3 regions of the Fictibacillus nanhaiensis genome follow, and region 2 is predicted to be linked to each of the others. Evidence: riboswitches for the same ligand, from Rfam matches in the RefSeq annotation. Region 2 holds a riboswitch; each other region holds the start of a gene.

Region 1 (7,378 bases), 890 kb from region 2:
CAAAGAAGGTAATGATCTCGTTGCTATTAATAAACGTGAAGTCCAATACGCCAATTACAGGAGCATGTGGTCCTACAATCATTCCGAAAATGATAAGAAACGGAATGATAGAAAATTTTAATTTATTTGCGAGTAAAGCAGCAAGCGCGATAATGATTAGAGCTGTACCAACTTCTAGTACAAGATGATTTGTCATTCACTGCTCACCTCGGCTGAAAACATCTCCTTAATAATCCGTTTAACACCAGGTCTTTCCCCTGAAATGATTAGCATATCTCCAGAGCCGATCATGGTTTCAGGACCAGGGTTCAACACTTTTTCATTTCCTTTGATGATAGCGATGACAGATACTTCGTATTGTTGACGGATATCGAGTTCTCCAATCGTTTTTCCGACTGCATATGCATAGGAGTCCAGTCGATACCACTCAATCATAAGTTCATCAAATGCCATTTCAATTGTTTCAAGCGCTTTTGGTCGATAGATCATTCCACCGATAATAGCAGCAAACTGTCTAGCTTCGGTATCACTTAACGTAACTGATGAAAGACTTTCTTCATAATCGTGTTTGTCAAAGTGATAAATTTCTCTTCTTCCGTCATCATGAACTATAACGACAACTTTATCTCTATTCGCGATCTCTACTTCAAACTTTCTGCCGATTCCAGGTAATTCTGTTTCTTTAACGATCATAACAATCTCCCTTTGTTCGTTTTTTAAGCACTACAAAGAAACGTTCGGAAACATGTTTTTTCGAAACGTGCTTATGAATAGATGGTTCTGTTAAATAAACCCTACATCGAAGGCCATTTTAAAGGTTTTTGAGATTGTTGTGATCGTCAGAGGTAATTCGATTGAAATTGATAGGGGGTAAGACGTACAATTTTGTTGTTGACTTGGCTGTATGATGGGAATACATAATCATCATGTGATTCTTCAAACAGTATTTGGTTATCCGCATAAACTGCTTTTACGGATTTTTTTAACTTTTTACTCTTTGTTGGATATTCGCCAATGATCTTTGATTCATCAAGGGTCGCTGAGGATAGTTCATAAACGTCATTTTGAGGCGGCGAAAAAAGATTTTCCATATTGTAGTTAGGAAAAAGTGATGTAAAAGCAAATACATACAATAAAGCCAATATAGATATTTTCCGCAATTTCTTACTCCCCCCTTTCTTTTTTACTACTAAAAGTATAACACGAAAGAACGCGTTTCTGAAGTAAAGTGAAAAAGCCACCTATATGAAAGGCAGCTTTTCTCACTATCAATCTCTTTCTATTTCGTTGTGTTTAAACGGCTGTGACGATAACCGTAACTAAAATAAAGAACAAGTCCGATCACAAGCCAAACGACAAAGCCTTTCCAAGTAAATGCTGAGAGTTGAAGCATAAGATAAACACAGAAAATAATGGCTAAGGCTGGAATCAATGGAACCCAAGGGGTCTTAAAGCCTCGTTCGATGTCTGGCCGAGTTTTTCTAAGAACGGCAACTCCTAAAGATACTGTTGCAAAGGCAAACAATGTACCGATACTCGTAAGTTCTGCTAGTTTGTCTAACGGCACGAATCCAGCAAATAAGGAAACTAATAATCCTGTTGTCCATGTACTTGAAAGAGGTACTTTCGTTCTTGGATGAACAGAGGACAGTTTACTTGGAAGAAGTCCATCACGACTCATTGCATAAAACAACCTTGTCTGACCGAACATCATAACAATTAGCACGGTTGTAATTCCTACGATAGCTCCTAATGAGATGAAACCTGCTGCCCAATCTTGACCGATAAATTGCAACGCAAACGCTACAGGATCTTTAACGTTCAGCATGGTATAAGGAACAATCCCGGTAAGTATGAGTGAAACCACGATATAGATAATTGTACAAATAGCTAAAGCAGAAATGATTCCAATCGGTAAATTTCGCTGTGGATTCTTCACTTCCTCTGCAGCTGTGGAGACAGCATCGAAACCAAAATACGCAAAAACAACAACTGCAGCCCCTGTCACTACACCAGAGAATCCAAAAGGAACAAACGGCTCCCAGTTAACAGGTTCCACATACCAAACACCGACTGCTATAAATAATAAGATTACTGCCACTTTCACGATAACCATAATAGAATTGAATTTCGCAGATTCTTTAACACCCCTCGATAACAGAAGTGTGACAAGTAAAATAATCATTACAGCAGGCAGGTCAATATATGTTCCCTTCGATGGATCAAAAGCACTTGTGATAGCTGTTGGAAGATGTATACCAAAACCAGTTAAAAGGCTTTGGAAATATCCTGACCAACCACTCGCTACAGCTGAAGAAGCGAGACCGTATTCAAGTACGAGGTCCCAGCCCAAAATCCAAGCAAAGATTTCACCGAATGCTACATAACTGTAGGTGTAAGCACTCCCTGATTGAGGAATCATAGATGCGAATTCGGAGTAACAAAGTGCCGCAAAAACACACGCAAGCCCCGCAATAATAAAAGATAAGATAAGAGCGGGACCCGCATATTTTGCAGCCGCAACCCCTGTTAGCACGAATACCCCTGTTCCGATAATGGCCCCTACCCCTAACATTGTAAGGTCAACTGCACCAAGAACACGATTCAATGATTGATCACTGTTTTGATTAGTAGTTAATAACTTTTTTCTAAATAAGTTCATAAGTCCTCCTATGAATGTCGATAAAAGTCGAATAACGCTTTTGTCATTTTACAAGCATTTATTATTTTTGTAAACATTAAAATTTTCAAATATTTCTAATAAATAATAATGAGTGCATTCACTTCCATTCCCCCTTTATTCATTGCCATTTTTTTGCTTTGACAACCATTCCTTTTACTCGCTAAAATGTCTTTTATGTGGCAACTCAGATAACTAACATCAAGAAGAAGGTGACTCAATGTGAAAAAAGTAAGAATTAGTCTTGCGTGGCAAATCCTGATCGGACTAGCGTTTGGTATTCTCATCGGTGCTTTGTTCTATGGAAATGAAACCGTTCAAGGATATTTACAACCGATTGGAGATATCTTCATTCGCTTAATTAAAATGATCGTTGTACCTATAGTTGTTTCAAGCCTTATCGTAGGTGTTGCGAGTGTAGGTGATATCAAACAACTAGGAAGACTCGGTGGTAAAACGATTTTATATTTTGAGATCATTACAACTTTTGCAATCGTAATTGGTCTATTTATCGCTAACATATTCCAACCTGGAGCAGGAGTGGATATGAAATCGTTAACAAAAGGTGATATTTCGAGCTATGTGGAGACAACAGAATCAGTTGAAAGTCACGGCTTTGCAGAAACGTTCTTAAACATCGTACCCACAAACCTTTTTGAATCTTTAGCTAAAGGGGATATGTTGGCAATCATCTTTTTCTCCGTATTATTCGGACTAGGGATTGCTGCGATCGGCGAAAAAGGAAAACCGGTATTGGCCTTTTTCCAAGGAACAGCTGACGCTATGTTCTATATTACGAATCAAATTATGAAACTAGCTCCATTTGGAGTATTTGCACTAATCGGTGTTACGGTTTCTAAATTTGGTATTGAATCACTCGTCCCATTAAGTAAACTGGTTCTAGTCGTTTATGGAGCTATGTTCTTCTTTGTCATCGCTGTTCTAGGTGGCGTTGCAGCTATGGTAAAAGTTAATATCTTTACATTGATTAAAATATTGAAAGACGAACTGATCTTAGCTTACTCAACAGCTAGCTCAGAAACAGTATTACCAAAAATTATGGAAAAGATGGAGAAGTTCGGGTGTCCAAAAGCCATTACTTCTTTCGTGATTCCTACTGGTTACTCGTTCAACCTAGACGGATCCACTCTCTATCAAGCGATTGCAGCACTATTTATCGCGCAAATGTACGGGATTGAAATAACCATCGCAGAACAAATCTCTTTATTGCTAGTATTAATGGTTACTTCAAAAGGGATAGCAGGCGTTCCAGGTGTTTCCTTTGTCGTTCTTTTAGCAACACTTGGTACAGTTGGAATTCCATTAGAAGGCCTTGCATTTATTGCGGGTATTGATCGAATACTCGATATGGCTCGGACAGCTGTAAACGTAGTAGGAAACTCGTTAGCTGCTGTCGTGATGTCCAAATGGGAAGGTCAATTCAACACGATGAAAGCAGAGCAATATAAACAAGAAGTTAGTTAATATTCTAGCCAAAAAACCGTTTTAGCCAGTTCGGCTAAAACGGTTTTTTGAAATTTTATTTCTTTAAGTGGTAGGGAACAGTCGATATTACAATATCTCTTTTATACAATAAATAAGCACGAATAAGTAGACTTGATTGGTTATGAAGGATATTATGCCAACCTTTTTTCGGGATGAATTGCGGAATAACCACTGTTACTTGATAATCGCCTTCCTTCGCTTTGTGAGCAATCGTATCTACAAATTTAGTCAAAGGTCCAAGGATACTTCTGTAATGAGAATGAAGCGTTACGAGCCGAACATCCGGCTGCCATTCTTTCCACTTCTCTTCAAATTTTCTTTCATCTTCCCTCTCAAATGCAACATAAACAGCAATGATCTGATCAGGGTTCAGTGATTTAGCATACTTTAGCGAGTTCTCCACTACATGGGTGATTCCAGCCACTGGCAAGATGATAACATTCCCTTTTATATCTGGAGATGCTTCACAAGTTGTTAACCTCAACTGATCACCGACTGCTTCATAATGCTTCTTGATTCGGTGAAATATCCAGACGATAATAGGTAGAAAAACAAGAATGGACCAAACTTGTGAGAACTTTGTTAAGAAAAACATGATTGTGACGGTAAAGCTGATCAATGCTCCTGTCGTATTAATGATAAATTTAGGAATCCAACCAGCTGGTTTTTCTTTTAGCCATTTTACCATCATTCCTGTCTGTGATAGTGTAAATGGAACAAACACTCCTACTGCATATAAAGGAATTAGGTGTTCCGTTTCTGCATGAAAAGCCATAATAAGCAAGATTGAGGCCAGACCCAAAATGATAATGCCATTTGAATAACCTAAGCGATCACCCCGGACTAAGAACATCCTTGGAATAAACTTATCTTTTGCCAAGTTTACAGCTAACAAAGGAAACGCAGAGTATCCTGTGTTAGCAGCAAGGATCAGTATTAACGCTGTTGTTCCTTGTATAAAGAAGTACATAAAGTTTCGCCCGAACGTTTCTTCTGCAATCTGCGAAACAACAGTAACCTCAGTTTTAGGTACAATACCATAGAAATAAGCTAACGTAACAATACCTGAGAAAAGGATGGCTAGAAGACCGCCCATCATCATTAATGTACGAGCAGCGTTAACAGGTGCTGGTTCTTTAAAATTGGGTATCGCGTTGGAGATGGCTTCTACTCCTGTTAAAGCAGAACTTCCTGATGCAAATGCTCTGAGCAGAATAAACAAAGAGATACCTGCAACCGGTGTACCGATCGGGGTATGCAAGCTCTGAGATACATCTCCAGTCAAAATCTTATAAAGCCCTACTGCGATCAAAATAAACAAAGCCAATACAAAGAGATAAACAGGATATGCCAAAATAGATGCAGATTCAGTTACTCCTCTTAAGTTCAATAATGTAAGAAAGATAACAAACACGATTGCAATCTCCACGTTAAAACCATGTAACGAAGGAAACGCTGATGTTATCGCATCTGTACCTGCTGATACACTTACTGCTACTGTAAGTATGTAGTCTACAAGCAACGATCCCCCTGCGATCAACCCAGAATTTACGCCTAAGTTTGTCTTCGATACAACATACGCTCCACCTCCATGAGGGTAAGCATAGATAATTTGTCTATAAGATAAAATAAGAGCAGTTAATAAAAACAGAACCCCTACTGCAATCGGAATCGAGTACCACAAAGCAGCTGCACCTACGGTAATAAGTACGATTAAGATTTGCTCGGGTCCGTATGCAACAGAAGATAATGCATCAGATGAAAGAATAGCCAATGCTTTCGTTTTGTTTATTTTTTGTTCGCCTAATGCAGTCGATTTTAAAGGGCGACCAATCAAGAAGCGTTTGATCGATGTGAACATCATTTTTCTCTCCGTCCATAATAAGATGTTACTTTTAATGTTAACTAAAACACATTTTTCAACACAAAAAGGCCGCAAGCCATCACGAATCTGACCTGCAGGCCTTTATAATTTAGGCTCTACAAGCTCCACCTTCCTTCTCATAAACGCTTACGGAGTTAGCTGTCGGATTCGGGCCTTTGAGTAGCCCTACCTTAAACAAGGATTCACCCCAGGACTCTATTCTTCCAGTCCGTTTGGTTCCCCCGCACCATTTGGTTTAAGCGATTTAGAAATTTGAAACTTTACTAATAATACTCCCGCCATTTAAAAAAGTAAATAACAATTTTTGTTGAATAGGCTTATGAAATGTTGTACATATTGTTTTACGTATAAACAGTTAATCACATAAACTTATTATTTCATGATCTATAGGAGTTTTACACATGTCTAAACAAAAAAAACCTTTATTTTCTGATGAATATTTAACAAGTCTTGCACAAGAAATTAATGAACAATTCGGTGATTATGGAGAGGTAGGAGAACGTGATGAGGAATATGAAAACATGAAGAAAGCTGGTGAATAATTAAAAGAACCCAATTCGGGTTCTTCAATGGTTATGTCCTTATGCGATTAACAGCTATTAACATTAACAAAGATATTCCAATAACACTCGCGACCCACATCCAAGCGAGCTCCATATGTCCTGATTCAATCGCAATATAGATGGCCGTTGATATCGTCTGTGTTTTACCCGGAATATTTCCAGCAAACATGAGCGTTGCGCCAAACTCTCCTAATGCACGTGCAAAACTCAGAATTGCACCAGATAAGAGTGCACGAACAGATAGAGGAATTGAGATTTTTCTTAATATGGCCCATTCATTCGCGCCATCAACCCTTGCAGCATTCTCAATATCTGCGTCAATCGATTCAAATCCTGCTTTTGCCGATTGATACATGAGTGGAAACGCAACGACTGCAGACGCAATAACTGCCGCCCACCATGTAAACATAATTGGTTGTCTAAAGAGCAAATCTATCAACTGTCCCCCTGGACCATTTCGACCGAATAGAACAATCAATAAGAATCCAACTACCGTAGGAGGTAACACGAGCGGAAGTAGGAAAAGTGTTTCGATCAACGTTTTCCCTTTAAACCTCTGATGAGCCATGATTCTGCCAAAAAATAGACCTGCAAGAATCACGATCAATGAAGCAGTCAACGCTATGCCGATTGATAATTTGACAGGTGACCAAAATTCTATTGCCATTTCCTTTTTCACCCGCTTACCACAATGATTAATAACTGAATTTATACGTCTTCATCATATCATACCGTACTTTGTAT
Region 2 (7,378 bases):
TTCCTTAACATACGGAGTGGGTGACCCATCCAAGACAGGTTATATTGGAATCGTAAAAAGAAATATTCAGCAGCAAACAGGACGAAATGTAATCATCAATAATTTTGGAATCTCTGGACAGCGTTCTGACCAATTGTTAAGACAATTGGATAATGGAGTCGTGATCAAGTCATTAAGACAAGCGGATCATATCTTTGTTTTTATCGGAACTAATGATTTTCGTAAGGCTGCCGGCTGGAACTTCCGTCAGTTGCCACAGCAGAAATTAGTACTTGGAAAAGAAAAGCTAAGAAACAACTTAAGTAAAACACTTACAGTCGTGAGGGAGAACAATTCCTTTGCACCTATCTATGTATTAGGTCTTTATAATCCTTATTTCGGAAAAGAATACGATCCTGCAGCTGCAGAGAGTATTAAATCTTGGAATGAAGCAATCGTAGAAGCGAGTCAGGCAAGCACGCTTACAAAATACATCTCAACCTTTGAACTTTATGAAAACGTTGAGAAAAAACTGTATTTTTCTGATTCTATCCATCCCAATAGAAGAGGATATAACAGATTAGGAAACTGGGTTTATAACCAGTGGAAGCCTTTAAACCAGGAATGATCTCTTAGAAGCTGATACTTCTAAGAGATTTTTTTATTTCTTATTAGAAGGTTGTTGTCGTAAACTTTGTTGCTTTTGGAAGTGTTGATCTCCGTTCCAGGCTGCTCGCTTTCCACGGGGCAGGCGCTGAGCCACATTCGTACGTTTCACTCTTAAGTGTCTCAGCTGCCCGCCTGTCCCTTAGGAGTCTCGCACCTTCCTCTACAATCAATTTTCAAAGGTGACAAAGAGTTCAAAGCAACAATCTTATAAGATAAGAGCGGTATAAAACGCTGTTGTCGTAATCTTGCTTGCTCTTTGGAAGAAGCTTATTTCAGTTGCTCGGTTTCCCTTGGGGCAGGCGAGGAGTCGCGAACATTCCATTCCAATCAATTGTCAATGGAAGTAAGGAATCGATAGGCACAATTCATTAGAGAAAAACATTTAAAAAAACGGTTGACTTGAGAATGATTATCATTATAATTAGAAGTGAAGTTGATAATCGTTTTCAATTACTTATACATAGAAGGAGTAACTGACATATGTTTAAAAAGAATCTTTTTACGGTTGTTACAATGGTCCTACTAGCTGCTTTAGTCTTAGCAGGCTGTGGTAAATCAAACGAGGGTGCAAGTTCGAATAATAATGATACAAAAAAAGAAGAAGTAAACCTATATACAAGTCGTCACTATGAAGTTGATGATAAAATCTTTGCTGATTTCACAAAAGAGACAGGAATTAAAGTCAACCTTATTAAAGGTAAAGAAGATGAGTTGATCGAGCGTCTTACAAGAGAAGGGAAAGCAACAAAAGGAGACCTTTTCTTCACATCTGATGCTGGACGTTTACACTGGGCAAAAGATAAAGACCTCTTACAGAGTGTTGAAAGTGAGACATTAAATAAAAATATTCCTGATAATTTAAGAGATAAAGACAATCAATGGTTCGGTCTAACAAAACGTGCACGTGTTATCGTATATGATCAGAAAAAAGTAGACAAATCAGAACTATCTACTTATGAAGCGTTAACTGAAGACAAATGGAAAGGTAAAGTACTGATTCGTTCATCAGAAAATATTTACAATCAATCATTAGTATCATCCTTTATTTCATTAAACGGAAAAGATGAAGCGAAGAAGTGGGCAGAAGGGATCGTTAAAAACATGGCTCGTGATCCACAAGGTGGTGACAAAGACCAAGCGAAAGGTATCGCTGCTGGTGAAGGTGATGTTGCCATCATGAACTCATACTATTTTGGTCAGATGTTGAACTCAGAAGATCCTGAAGAAGTGAAAGTTGCTAAACAGCTAAGTGTGTTCTTCCCTAATCAAGAAACAACAGGAACGCACATCAATATTAGTGGTATAGGTGTTACGAAACACGCTAACAACAAAGAGAATGCTATAAAATTAATGGAATATCTGTCTAGTCCAAAAGTTCAAGAAGTATTTGCTGAAGCCAATTACGAGTATCCGGTTAATAAAGAAGTAGAACCTTCAGAGCTTTTAAAGTCTTGGGGTCCGTTTAAAGAACAAGATCTTAACCTTTCTGAGTTAGGTGAAAACAATGCAGATGCTGTTAAAATTATGAATGAAGTTAGCTGGAAATAAACTTAAATATTTTGCCGTATCACGATTTGTGATACGGCTAATTCCATGTAAAAACAAACAACAAGAACAATGCTGATGAGTAAAGAAGGTGAAAATATTGTATTACATTCGAAAAATGAGATCACAGTTTAATAGTTGGGCTTTGCTTAGTGTGATTTTTTCTATTTTAATCCTTTTACCGGCTTTGCTCATCATGGTTCAGTTATTCGCTGAGAGTAATGAGAATTGGGAACACATTAAAGAGTATATGTTGAAAAATTATATCGTAAATTCCGTAACACTCGTTAGTTTTACTGGTCTTTTCACAGTGTTAATCGGGGTAAGTGCGGCATGGCTAGTTTCCGCATATAAAGTTCCGATGCATCGGTTCTTTAAGTGGGGTCTTATCCTCCCGCTTGCGATTCCACCTTACATTGGGGCTTATACGTACCATGGCATTTTAAATTATACAGGTGTCATTCAAACGTCATTAAGGAACCAGTTTGGTATAAAAGTGGACCAAAAGTTCTTTGACATCATGAACATTCCCGGTGCTGTTTTTATCTTTACGATGTTCCTGTATCCATATGTATATATCATCACAAAAAGTTTCTTAGAAAATCAGTCATCATCACTGATTGAGAATGCACGGTTGCTAGGCAAAGGATCGTTCATGACATTTATACAAGTCGTCCTTCCTGTATCACGTGCAGCGATTGTAGGTGGTGTTAGCTTAGTCATTCTTGAAGTCTTCAATGATTACGGGGTAGTAAAGTATTTCGGTATTCAAACCTTTAGTACAGCCATATTTCAAGCGTGGTTTGGGATGGGGGATATCTATTCAGCTATCAAGTTAGCGGGTACTTTGATGTTTATCGTAGTTTTGATCTTGATCTTAGAAAAAGTAATAAGAGGCAGAAAACAGTATAGTTATTCCACTTCAAAAGTCCGCCCGTTACAACCTAAAGAACTTAAAGGTTGGAAAAAGTTTGCTGTGCTATCTTTTTTTCTTTCTTTATTTGCTCTAGCTTTCGCCATTCCTTTTATACAGCTTTTACATTGGGTGTATATGACTTATGACGTGATTTTAAGTGCTGCATTTGCAGATTTGATCTGGAATTCAGTTTTTGTTGCTGCTGTAGGTTCACTTCTTATCATAATGGTGGCTTTAATCATCGCTAACTTTAGTCGTCTTTCAAAAGGTTGGACCGGAAAGTTTTTTTCAAAAATTACGGTTCTAGGCTATTCAATCCCGGGAGCTGTAATTGCTATAGGCGTCCTTACTTTATTTCTCTTCCTAGATCAAAAGGTCATATCGTTATACGAATGGCTTGGGTTAGAGCCAACACTTGTACTAAGCCTCAGTATTAGTATGCTGATCTTTGCTTATGTTGTTCGCTTTCTTGCCGTTGGTTTTAACTCGATCGAATCAGGTTTTGATAAAGTAGGAACCGTTTTTACAGAAGCTTCAAGAACATTAGGGATGTCAGTGACAAAGACATTCTTTAAAGTAGATATCAAAATGATCAAAGGTGCGATTGCTGGTGGTTTCATTCTAGTTTTCGTAGATATTTTAAAAGAGCTGCCTCTCACTCTTATCCTGCAGCCTTTTAACTTCTATACGTTGGCTACAAAAACATTTCAATATGCAAGCGATGAACGTATTCACGAAGCCTCTGTTTCATCCATGGTGATTATTTGTATAAGTGCACTTTCGATCTTCTTTTTACACAGAGTTTTAGAAAAGGAGCCAAAATAATGTTTGTTCAAATCAAAGACTTAACGTTTCGTTACAAAAATTCGCAAAAACCTCTGTTCGAAAACCTGTCTCTAAGCTTTAAACAGGGAGAAGTTTCAGTAATCTTAGGAGAAAGCGGCAGTGGGAAAAGTACGTTACTTCGTCTTATAGCAGGGCTAGAAGTGCCATCGAAAGGATCAATTCTGATCGATCAGGCAGTCATGAATGATACATTCCGTTTTGTCCAGCCAGAAAAACGTGGCGTTGGTTTGGTTTTTCAAGATTATGCTTTGTTTCCTCATATGACAGTTGAAAAGAACATAAAATTTGGCTTAACAAAAATGAATCGTAAACAGAAACAAGCAAGAATGGAAGAATTATTGACTATTGTAGGTATGGAGGACTATGCTTCCCGTTATCCTTATGAATTGAGCGGTGGTCAACAGCAGCGTGTAGCATTAGCAAGAGCTATGGCTCCAAATCCATCTTTGATCATGTTTGATGAACCTTTTAGTAATCTTGACTCTAAGCTGCAATTACAGATTCGTGATGAGTTACAAGAAATCCTCAAACGTACTGGAATCACTTCTATATTTGTTACTCACGATGAAGAGGATGCTCGTGCTATTGGGGATCGTATTATACTAATGAACAATGGAAAGATTCAAGATGAAGGTCGGCCGGAAATGGTATTACAGAAGAGTAAAGAAAAGTTATCATTAGCATATGTATAAAAAAAAACCGGGATATCCCGGTTTTTATTTTTTGAATTGAGTATCTAATTTTCCGTTCATGTCGATTAAAAATCCGATTTCACGGCCTAATAATTCACCTAGTTCTTTTGCCTTTTTTTCGCTTTCGTTCTTTATTTGTTCAATCGTCAGTTCACCTTTTAGCTTCGATGCTCCAACGATAATACTTAAGTCACCTTTTTCATAAAATACAATTTTCATTTATAAATACCTCCCTGAAAAATAGAACCTTCTACATCATTCGTTTTTTTTTCACATGCTTATGGGGTAGAAGTGAGAATATGGAAAAACATTCATTGTGAAACAATTAATTGGAATAAATAAGTATGGCGCGTTTTCTTGACAAAAATTTATGTATGTTGATAAAATTAGAGCATATTATATATGATTCGCTGAATTCTAATGTTCTATTCGACAGAATATTTAGAGGCGGGGGAACCACAATTCGGCTTTTAAGCCTTGGGATGAATTTGTGCTTGCACAAAAGGGACAACTCTCAATTTCCTAATCCGACAGCTAACCTCGTAAGCGTTTTTGGAGAGAGAACTCTATACATGGGCTAAGTCTATGTGTTGCGGTGTATTCCCACGGAAAATCCTCTCTATTTTCGGTGGGTTTTTATATGCAACAAATAGGGCATGTATAAGTATAAATTTCTTCAAGGGTATTGCACGTAAAATAGTAAGAAAATTATAACAAAGGGGGTACTTTTATTATGAAATTATCTACAAAAATTTTAATTGCTCTAGCACTTGGTGTAGTTGCAGGTCTTATTCTTAATCTAGCTGTGCCTGATGCATTCTCAACTCTGGATAAATATGTTTTGAAACCAGTTGGGACATTGTTCTTAAACCTTATTAAAATGTTGGTTGTCCCAATCGTCTTCTTCTCAATCGTATTAGGAACTGCAGGTTTAGGTGATCCAAAGAAACTTGGAAGAGTTGGGGCAAAAACAGTTGGTTATTTCTTAGGAACTACAACGATTGCTATTATTATTGCTATGGCTTTAGCACTTGTCTTTAAACCTGGTGTAGGGGATTTTAAAACAGAAGGTGCCAAGTTCGAGCAACAAGAAGCACCGGCAGTAACAGATACGCTACTGAATATCATTCCTACTAACCCTATTCAAGCAATGGCTGAAGGAAACATGCTTCAAATTATTGCATTCTCTGTATTTGTAGGATTCGCTTTAACCATGTTAGGTAGCAAGACTAAAGGTGTGATGGATTTAATCGAGCAAGGTAACGATATTATGATGTACCTCGTAAACCTGATCATGAAATTTGCTCCATATGGTGCTTTTGCTTTAATTGCATCAGCAGTTGGAAGTCAAGGTATGGATGCGATTAAAGCGATGGGATTATACATGAGTGTAGTTATTTTAGCTTTATTCATTCACTCTGTTGTAGCCTATGGAGGTTCGATCGCACTATTTGCAAAGAAGAGTCCGATTTGGTTCTTTAAAGGCTTTGCACCAGCAATGTCAGTAGCATTCAGTACATCAAGTTCAAATGCAACACTTCCGATCTCAATGAAAACAGCTCAAGAGAATCTGGGTGTTCGAAAATCAATCAGTGGATTTGTCCAACCGCTTGGCGCAACGATCAACATGGATGGAACAGCCATCATGCAAGGTGTTGCGACAATCTTTATCGCGCAAGTTTACGATGTTAATTTGGGTATCACAGAAATGCTTACCGTTATCTTAACAGCGGTACTTGCAAGTATCGGTACAGCAGGTGTTCCTGGAGTTGGATTGATCATGTTAGCGATGGTATTGAACTCTGTAGGATTACCTGTCGAGGGGATTGCTCTAATCCTAGGTGTTGATAGACTTCTTGATATGCTTAGAACAGCTGTTAACATCACAGGTGATGCTGCTTGTGCGGTAATCGTTGATAAAGGGGAAGATAAACATCTTGGAACTCGTGAACATGAAGTGAGTGCTTAAATAATGCTTTAAAAGGTCACAGTGAATATACCTACTGTGGCCTTTTTTATATGCGGATATCATTAGTTTGTTAAGGTTGAGTAAATAAATGTAAGCACAGAGGAAAAATCATGTTAAAATAAGAAGATACATAATGAGATTTCGGAGTGATCTTCTTGGAAAAATGGCTAGAGATACTAACGCTTGCTGCAAAGATCATATGGGTACAGATTCAAACCGTCATTCATCCTATCATCGAGTTAATAGAGAGTGCGATGAACTCTTTTTGGTTTGTCTTTTCACTTACGATCATCGCAGGATACGTATTGCTTATGCTTGTACAGAACGCAATTACCTTCTATCAAGCTCATAACTTTATTCACAGAAAAATGAATAACGAACCCGTTAACGATATTGAATTTGCTCTATTTATGAAGTCACTTTGGAAAAAAGATCGATCTAAAGGATTATTGGCCAATGCCAAATCGGCTAAGAGCAGATACCTTCAATTCAATGCACAAGAACGTTTGTCACTACAAAACTATTTACAGCATCGGTTACGTTTTTTACGTGCGAACCAGCCGTTGTTCATACTAGGTGCTGTGATAATAGGATTGCTTTCAAGCATTTCAGTGAATGTACTACCGATCGAGGCAGCTGAAGTAAATGCAGAAAACGTATTAAAAACAACTCTGTTTATTCTTTCCTGGCTGTTGATCATGCAAGCTAAATATGTTGCTATGAAAAAACAAACGTACTATCATCTAGCATGGATGCAAGATA
Region 3 (7,378 bases), 1.8 Mb from region 2:
AGACGTTTATATGCGGTTCACCGAAGATCCCTAAACTTCTATTTGTTGTTGAATCTTTAATCATGGCTAGCAATTCTTCTTTTTTAATACCAGTTTCCTCACTCACACGCTCTGCTTGAAACTCAGCAGCTTGAACAGAAATGTGAGGATCAAGACCTGAACCTGAATTTGTGATTAGGTCTAATGGAATATCTTTTTTATCTAGTTCTGGATTTTCTTTTTGCAATGCCTTAATAGATTCCTCTGTTCTTTTCAGCATATCCTCATTAGACGGAGCATAATTATTTGATCCTGTAGCAGCTCCGTTATTTTCTATAGAAGAAACTCGACCTTGGAAATATTGTGGACTCTTATAGTTTTGACCGATTAATTCTGAACCAACAACCTTCCCATCGCTATTTTTCACAAGACTTCCATCTGCTTGTGACGGAAAGATCGTGTGTGCTAGCCCTGTCATAGCAACCGGGTAGACGATACCGCATAGTACGATCAATAATAGTGACAATCTAATTATTTTAAACACACTCATAATCCTCCCGTTCATTGTTACATGAATACTTTTACAATCATGTCGATCAGCTTAATCCCTATAAACGGGACTACAATTCCTCCCACTCCATAGATAACAATGTTTTTATACAACAATTTGTTTGCACTCATCGGCACGTATTTAACGCCCTTCATGGCAAGTGGAATCAAGAGCGGTATGATGATCGCGTTAAAGATCAGTGCTGAAATAATGGCACTCGTTGGAGAATGTAACCCCATAATATTGAGAGCCTGCATCTCTGGTATAGCAGCTGTAAACATGGCAGGTATAATGGCGAAATACTTCGCAATATCATTCGCGATACTAAAAGTGGTCAGAGATCCTCTAGTCATGAGCAACTGTTTGCCAATCGCTACCACTTCAATGATTTTCGTTGGGTCTGAATCAAGATCAACCATGTTTGCCGCTTCCTTAGCTGCTATTGTTCCCGAGTTCATCGCGAGTCCAACATCTGCTTGAGCAAGTGCTGGGGCGTCGTTCGTTCCATCTCCTGTCATAGCAACTAGTTTTCCTTTTTCCTGCTCTTCACGGATCACACGTATCTTATCTTCAGGTTTTGATTCGGCAATAAAGTCATCCACCCCTGCTTCTTTTGCGATGGTTGCAGCAGTTAAGGGGTTATCTCCTGTACACATGATTGTTTTGATCCCCATTTTTCTTAGTTCATCAAAACGTTCACGCATTCCCGGCTTAACGGTATCTTTTAAATAGATCAATCCATAGATTCTATCATTCATACAAACAGCAAGCGGAGTGCCACCTTTTTTCGCTATCTCATCACTTTTCTTTTTCAGATCTTCTGGAATCTCTCCTGCTTGCTTCTCTACAAACTTAATGATGGAGTCAACAGCACCCTTTCGATAATGAAAACCATTCAAATTAATTCCACTCATACGTTCTTCTGCTGTAAAAGGTACAATGTCGCCTGATTCATACTTCGAGGTATCCGAAGTAAACCCTTGTTTCCTTGCCAACTCTACTACTGATCTTCCTTCCGGTGTTTCATCAAATAAGGATGTTACCACTGCCATTTCAGTTAACTCTTTCTTTGAAGACCATCCTACCGGAATAAATTCTGCAGCTAGACGGTTACCAAATGTAATCGTCCCTGTCTTATCTAGGATGATGGTATTAATATCACCTGCTGCTTCAACTGCTTTTCCTGACATCGCTAATACGTTAAAGCGTGTTACACGGTCCATACCAGCGATTCCAATCGCTGATAATAACGCACCAATCGTTGTTGGAATGAGACAGACGAGTAGAGCTATTAGTGTTGAAACTTCTAGATTTACTCCTACATAATCAGCTATTGGAACAATCGTTACGACTACTAACAAGAAGATGATCGTCAACGTTACAAGCAAAATGTTAAGTGCGATCTCGTTCGGTGTCTTTTGACGTTTAGCTCCTTCTACTAAGGAGATCATCTTATCTAAGAATGACTCACCTGGATCTGCTGTAATCCTAACTTTAATAAAGTCACTGACCACTTTTGTGCCGCCTGTTACAGAACTAAAATCTCCTCCTGCTTCTTTAATGACTGGTGCTGATTCTCCTGTGATAGCAGATTCATCAATGGACGCAAGCCCTTCGATAATCTCACCGTCACCCGGAACCATGTCACCTGTCTCGATTAAAACAATATCTCCTTTACGAAGATCTTCTGAAGATACTTCTTTGATCGTTCCTGATTTAACCACTTTTTTTGCGATCGTGCCTTTTTTCGTTTTCTTTAAACTATCGGCTTGCGCTTTTCCTCTACCTTCTGCTAAGGCTTCTGCAAAGTTTGCAAATAGAATGGTGAATAAAAGGATTAAGAAAACCGATAAGTTATAACCAAATCTACCTTCAGCATCAAACTGCTTAGGCATGATCATCATGAGCAAGACAAGGAATGTTCCGATCTCTACTACGAACATAACCGGATTTTTCATCATCGTTATTGGATTTAACTTCACTATACTTTCCACCATCGCTCGGCTGATGAGGCCAGAACGAACACTCTGTTTGGATTGATTCATTTTTATCTGCACCTCTCTAAATTAACGGATCGACAAGTATTCAGCTATTGGTCCAAGCGCCATTACAGGTAAGAAGGTTAACGCACCAATAATAAGCACTGCCCCAACAAGAATACCTACAAAAAGGATGTTGTCTGTTCTAAACGTACCAATCGTTTCAGGAACAGGTTGTTTTTTTACTAGAGACCCTGCTACAGCGAGCAAAGCGATGATGGAAACGTACCTCCCAAGCAGCATGACAAGTCCAGTTGAGATATTCCAAAAAGGCGTATTGTCTCCAAGACCCTCAAAGCCTGAGCCGTTATTTGCTGCAGCAGAAGTATACTCATAGAGAACTTGTGAAATACCATGGAATCCCGGGTTGCTTATCGCCCCTTTTCCAAGCTCTGTCATAAAAGCTAAGGCAGTCGGACCCAATATAATCAACGGGTGTGCAAGAAGTGCTATCGTTATAAGTTTCATTTCTCTTGGCTCTATTTTACGGCCTAAAAATTCTGGTGTACGACCAACCATCAGACCGCAGATGAACACTCCGATGATCGCATACATGAGCATGTTCACTAAACCTACTCCATCTCCGCCAAACACTGTATTTAACATCATAAGTGATAATGGTGTAATTCCACCAAGCGGAGTCAAGGTATCATGCATGTTATTGACCGTTCCTGTTGTAGCAGCTGTCGTTACTGTGCTAAACAGTGCAGATTGAGCCGTTCCAAAACGAACTTCTTTTCCTTCCATGCTTCCTTGTTCTGAACTAAGACCGATAGCATTCATTGCTGGATTTCCGTTACTTTCGGAAATATAGATTAAAGATAAGAACGCAATAAAGAGAATGGCCATTGCACCGAAAATAACCCAGCCTTGTTTTTGATTTTTAGCAAAACGTCCATACGTGTATGTTAATGCAGCAGGTATACACCACATTGAAAGTATTTCGATCACATTAGTTAACGGACTAGGATTCTCAAAAGGATGTGCTGAGTTCACTCCGAAGAACCCCCCACCGTTCGTACCTAAGTGTTTAATAGAAACGAGTGAAGCGACTGGCCCTGTTGCGATTTCCTGCTTCTCTCCTTCTAACGTTGTAATCTGAATCGTACCATCTAACGTTTGTGGAACTTTTAATCCAACTAAGACGAGGGTGACGACAACAGCCATTGGAATAAGTAGCCGAGTATGGCCTTTTATAAAGTCTTCAAAGAAGTTACCAATCGTTGCACCTTTGCTTGTAATACCACGAATAAATGCAATTGCTACAATGATTCCTGTCACGGCAGATGTAAACATCATCATCATGATGACCGACATTTGAGAAAAGTATGAGAGTCCTGTTTCTCCACTGTAGTGTTGTAGGTTTGTATTCGTCATAAAACTGACAATCGTATTAAAGGATAATGTCGATTCCATGTTGTCAATCTGGCTAGGGTTTAACGGAAGCCACTTTTGAAGTCTTAAAATGACATAACCGACTGCGACCAGAACAATGTTCGTTAATAATAATGACATCGTATACTTTTTCCATGTCATGCCTGGTCTTTCTTTTATTCCAGATATGGAATAAATGATCTTTTCAATTCCAGCAAACACTTTATCTGTTTTGTTAGATTTGTTGGAAAATACGTGATAGATATAGCTTCCTAGTGGTTTAACGATCAGAAGCAATAAAAGAATCACGATTGCCATTTGTAAAACGCCCATTACTTTGTTCCTCCTATATGAACCTTTAAGTGTATGTTAAACATTAACGTTAAAATTTTTCAGGATTAATCAATGCGTATACTAAGTACAAAAACACGCCACCTGTTGCAACCATCGTTATTATCATTTTTTCGTCTCTCCTCCAACAACTCGATCACACCAGTAAATAAAGTTAAAATACACCAAAAATGAAACGATTAGAGTTAAAACCATATATAGATCTAACAATGCAATTTCCTCCTAAACTAACTAGTAAACTACTCGTAAAAACTTGATAGCATGTGTGACAAATCTTTAAGCGCAACTTGTGCGTCAGACCCTTCCACTCTAAGGGTGATCGGTTCATCCAGATTTTTAGAATAATGCGACAAAAAAAATAGATTAACAGAGAGCAAGCCTTTCGCATTAATCTGTATGCCTTGATAAAAGAAAAGAATCTCACTTTCAAAAGAACCAGCAGCATTGACAAATTCATTGATCTGTCCGATCGACAATCTTTTTGGCAATAATACAACTGACTCTGCTCCCATGTTTTCCCCTGCCTATCATTGGTCTGAAATAGAGAGGGAACACATACGATGAGTCCCCTCTTATAGAATGGTTTATCCTTTGCTTCTAAGCGTGTCTTGAATGACCCATTTGGAGAGACTATGTTGAATCACACTTGCATAATAAGCATTTAACTGATCTCTTTTCGCTTTTAACAAAATCTGTTCAATTTCGTTTGGACTTAATCTCATAAATGAATTCCTCCGCTCTTTTTTTATGAAGAAAGTAAGAATTGAATATTTCCGGTTTTGTTATAAATTACGTAATCGGCACCTAACTCCTTATAAACTCTGGAAATATACCGTGTGTCTGATTTGATGACATAAACAGGTATGTTATAGATGCTGCGAATAAGTTCAATCGTTTGGCAGCATTCTAAAAATCCAGATTCAACAACAATGATCTTTTGAACAAAAGGACCTACCATCCCGATGAATTTACGCTTGTCACCATAATTCATGACATACACATGTTGAAAACCAACTTGTGAGAGTCTATCTGCTTCATCTCGGTTAGGAACACAGAGAACAATAGATTGATAGTCGTCACATAATCTTAGTTTTGAAATAAACACATCTGAAACTTGATCAGGAAACATTATGAGCACGTTCCTAGATGATTTCTCCATCGTTACATCCTCCATTTCGGTAAAAAAGGCAACAAAAAAGAAGCCTGCGGAAGAGGAACTCTTCTCGCGGCTTCTACACATACTTGAATAAGCGTGTAAACACACGAAATTTGTTGCCTCTCTCTGAACGCTTACGGAGTTAGCTGACGGATTCGGGCTTGAGAGTAGCCCTACTCGATCTCTCGAGATTCACCCCATGCAGTCACGTTGGACTGCGGTTGGTTCCCCCGCTTCCTAAAGTTTTAGGAATTAAGCGATAAAGACGCATGATATAAATATCATATTTTTTAATTGGTCATTGCTTTTTTTATGTTCACCTTCCCTCTCCTACCACGCTTACGAAGTTAGCTGACGGGTTCGGACGGCAGAAGTCGCCCGACTTAAATAAGTTTCACCCCAGGCAGTAAAGAACTGCCGATGGTTCCTCCGTTCCAAAATTGGATTCAGCGGTCATGGAAAAATTTTAAAGTTTTACGATAAGAAATATATTACTCCTGCTTTTGTTCCTTGTAAACGAAGTAAAAACTTCAAAATTTTAAGGATTCATACGAAAATAACCAAAATATGCTGTTTTATTTCATGTAAACAAAACAAATCAACTATTTTCTATTAATTTCTTTTATTTACGATGTTTTTCAAATTAAATAATAGTCAGAATATTAAAATTAAATAAAGTGTTACTTGCAAAGTTTTAATACCAAATCGAAAAAAATTCATAAAAAAACTGAGCAAATAAAACTTTGCTCAGCTTTTTTAAAAAGATCTAAAATCCAATCTCTGTCTTTTCGTCCATAGCCATACTCCTGTGAACAGATGGATTGCAATTATCACAAAGACAGCACCATAACTTTCTGTAACCCAGCTCACAAACCAAATGATCGGCAGAGCTAAAAACATGTTTACAAGCATTAAAACCCATGAAGTTCTTGCGATTGCTACAAAGAAAAGAATGATCGGTAAGATTAAAAAGATCCAGAATAATATGTTTTGAAATGATGCCATGACTTCCCCTCCGCTCTTCATTATAAAAGGGCTTCGCCATAATCTCCACCTTTAAACTGGTACTTTTTCTAAATGTAACTCATTTTTGTTTTCTTCATCATCGATATCATACTTTGGTAAAGTTAACATGTAGAAGAGTCCAACAACAATCAGACACCCTCCAACCACCCAAAACAGCATCTCGACTGTTAAAATCTTCGGGAAAAACAATGCGATTAAACCGAGAGTCATCGTATGAGATAACATATTGATCGGTGAGATCCACCCTTGGACACGCCCCATCATTTTCGGGTCAACGATTTTTGGTAACCAGCCTCCGATCCCAATATTGATTAATGGTATGCTAAACCCAGCCAATCCGGTCAAAATAAAGAATGACCATACATTTGGCGCAAGCGCGCACAAACCAAGGGATACGCCACTAACAAACAGACCGAGAACAATGGCATACGAGAGTCTAATCTTTTTAGCGAGCATCGAACATAATACACTGCCAGAGAGTATGGATACACCGAATAGGATACCCATCCACATCATCATTTGTTCATAATTGTCAGGTGCTAGTTTGTATTTCATGATAAATGCCGGCATAACTGATAATCCACCATTTACTATACCAAACAAGAAAAAACCAAAGATTAAAGAAAGCAGAAGTTTAGATTGTTTGATGTAAACAAAACCTGAAACAAAGTCCTTCCATACCATCTTTACTCGGATATCTTTAAACCTTTGTTGTCCGTTCGGTAGACGAATATCTTCATTTACTTTCATACTCATAATGAACAAGGCTGATAAAACATATGTAAGAAGATCAAATGCAATGGCTCCTTGTATTCCTACACTCCAATAAATAAATATGGCGATCATATTTCCAAATAGCATAAACAAACTACCTACCATTTGATTTAAACCAGCCGCAATGGC

What was found. A riboswitch is a leader RNA that binds a small molecule or an ion and turns the genes downstream of it on or off. The one in region 2 is predicted to bind cyclic di-AMP.
Region 1: another riboswitch for cyclic di-AMP. It lies ahead of ACFS5O_RS13505 (APC family permease); the one in region 2 lies ahead of ACFS5O_RS08755 (dicarboxylate/amino acid:cation symporter).
Region 3: another riboswitch for cyclic di-AMP. It lies ahead of ACFS5O_RS17975 (hypothetical protein); the one in region 2 lies ahead of ACFS5O_RS08755 (dicarboxylate/amino acid:cation symporter).

The regions. Positions count from the first base shown of each region.
Region 1 covers NZ_JBHUPF010000006.1:1,912,945-1,920,322, reverse strand. The annotation lists gene ACFS5O_RS13530 (cation:proton antiporter) at 1-196, opposite strand, end outside; gene ACFS5O_RS13525 (cation:proton antiporter regulatory subunit) at 193-693, opposite strand; gene ACFS5O_RS13520 (hypothetical protein) at 840-1,160, opposite strand; gene bcaP (branched-chain amino acid transporter BcaP) at 1,280-2,662, opposite strand; gene gltP (glutamate/aspartate:proton symporter GltP) at 2,903-4,165, shown strand; gene ACFS5O_RS13505 (APC family permease) at 4,221-6,047, opposite strand; cyclic di-AMP (ydaO/yuaA leader) riboswitch at 6,180-6,323, opposite strand; gene ACFS5O_RS13500 (hypothetical protein) at 6,473-6,613, shown strand; gene modB (molybdate ABC transporter permease subunit) at 6,645-7,301, opposite strand.
Region 2 covers NZ_JBHUPF010000006.1:1,022,094-1,029,471, forward strand. The annotation lists gene ACFS5O_RS08730 (GDSL-type esterase/lipase family protein) at 1-607, shown strand, start outside; gene ACFS5O_RS08735 (Fe(3+) ABC transporter substrate-binding protein) at 1,129-2,196, shown strand; gene ACFS5O_RS08740 (ABC transporter permease) at 2,312-3,934, shown strand; gene ACFS5O_RS08745 (ABC transporter ATP-binding protein) at 3,934-4,647, shown strand; gene ACFS5O_RS08750 (hypothetical protein) at 4,672-4,866, opposite strand; cyclic di-AMP (ydaO/yuaA leader) riboswitch at 5,046-5,211, shown strand; gene ACFS5O_RS08755 (dicarboxylate/amino acid:cation symporter) at 5,381-6,616, shown strand; gene ACFS5O_RS08760 (hypothetical protein) at 6,772-7,378, shown strand, end outside.
Region 3 covers NZ_JBHUPF010000006.1:2,784,301-2,791,678, forward strand. The annotation lists gene kdpC (potassium-transporting ATPase subunit KdpC) at 1-529, opposite strand, end outside; gene kdpB (potassium-transporting ATPase subunit KdpB) at 547-2,574, opposite strand; gene kdpA (potassium-transporting ATPase subunit KdpA) at 2,596-4,275, opposite strand; gene kdpF (K(+)-transporting ATPase subunit F) at 4,325-4,402, opposite strand; gene ACFS5O_RS17965 (HPr family phosphocarrier protein) at 4,533-4,805, opposite strand; gene ACFS5O_RS17970 (hypothetical protein) at 4,878-5,015, opposite strand; gene ACFS5O_RS17975 (hypothetical protein) at 5,039-5,452, opposite strand; cyclic di-AMP (ydaO/yuaA leader) riboswitch at 5,565-5,718, opposite strand; cyclic di-AMP (ydaO/yuaA leader) riboswitch at 5,770-5,911, opposite strand; gene ACFS5O_RS17980 (hypothetical protein) at 6,206-6,454, opposite strand; gene ACFS5O_RS17985 (MFS transporter) at 6,506-7,378, opposite strand, start outside.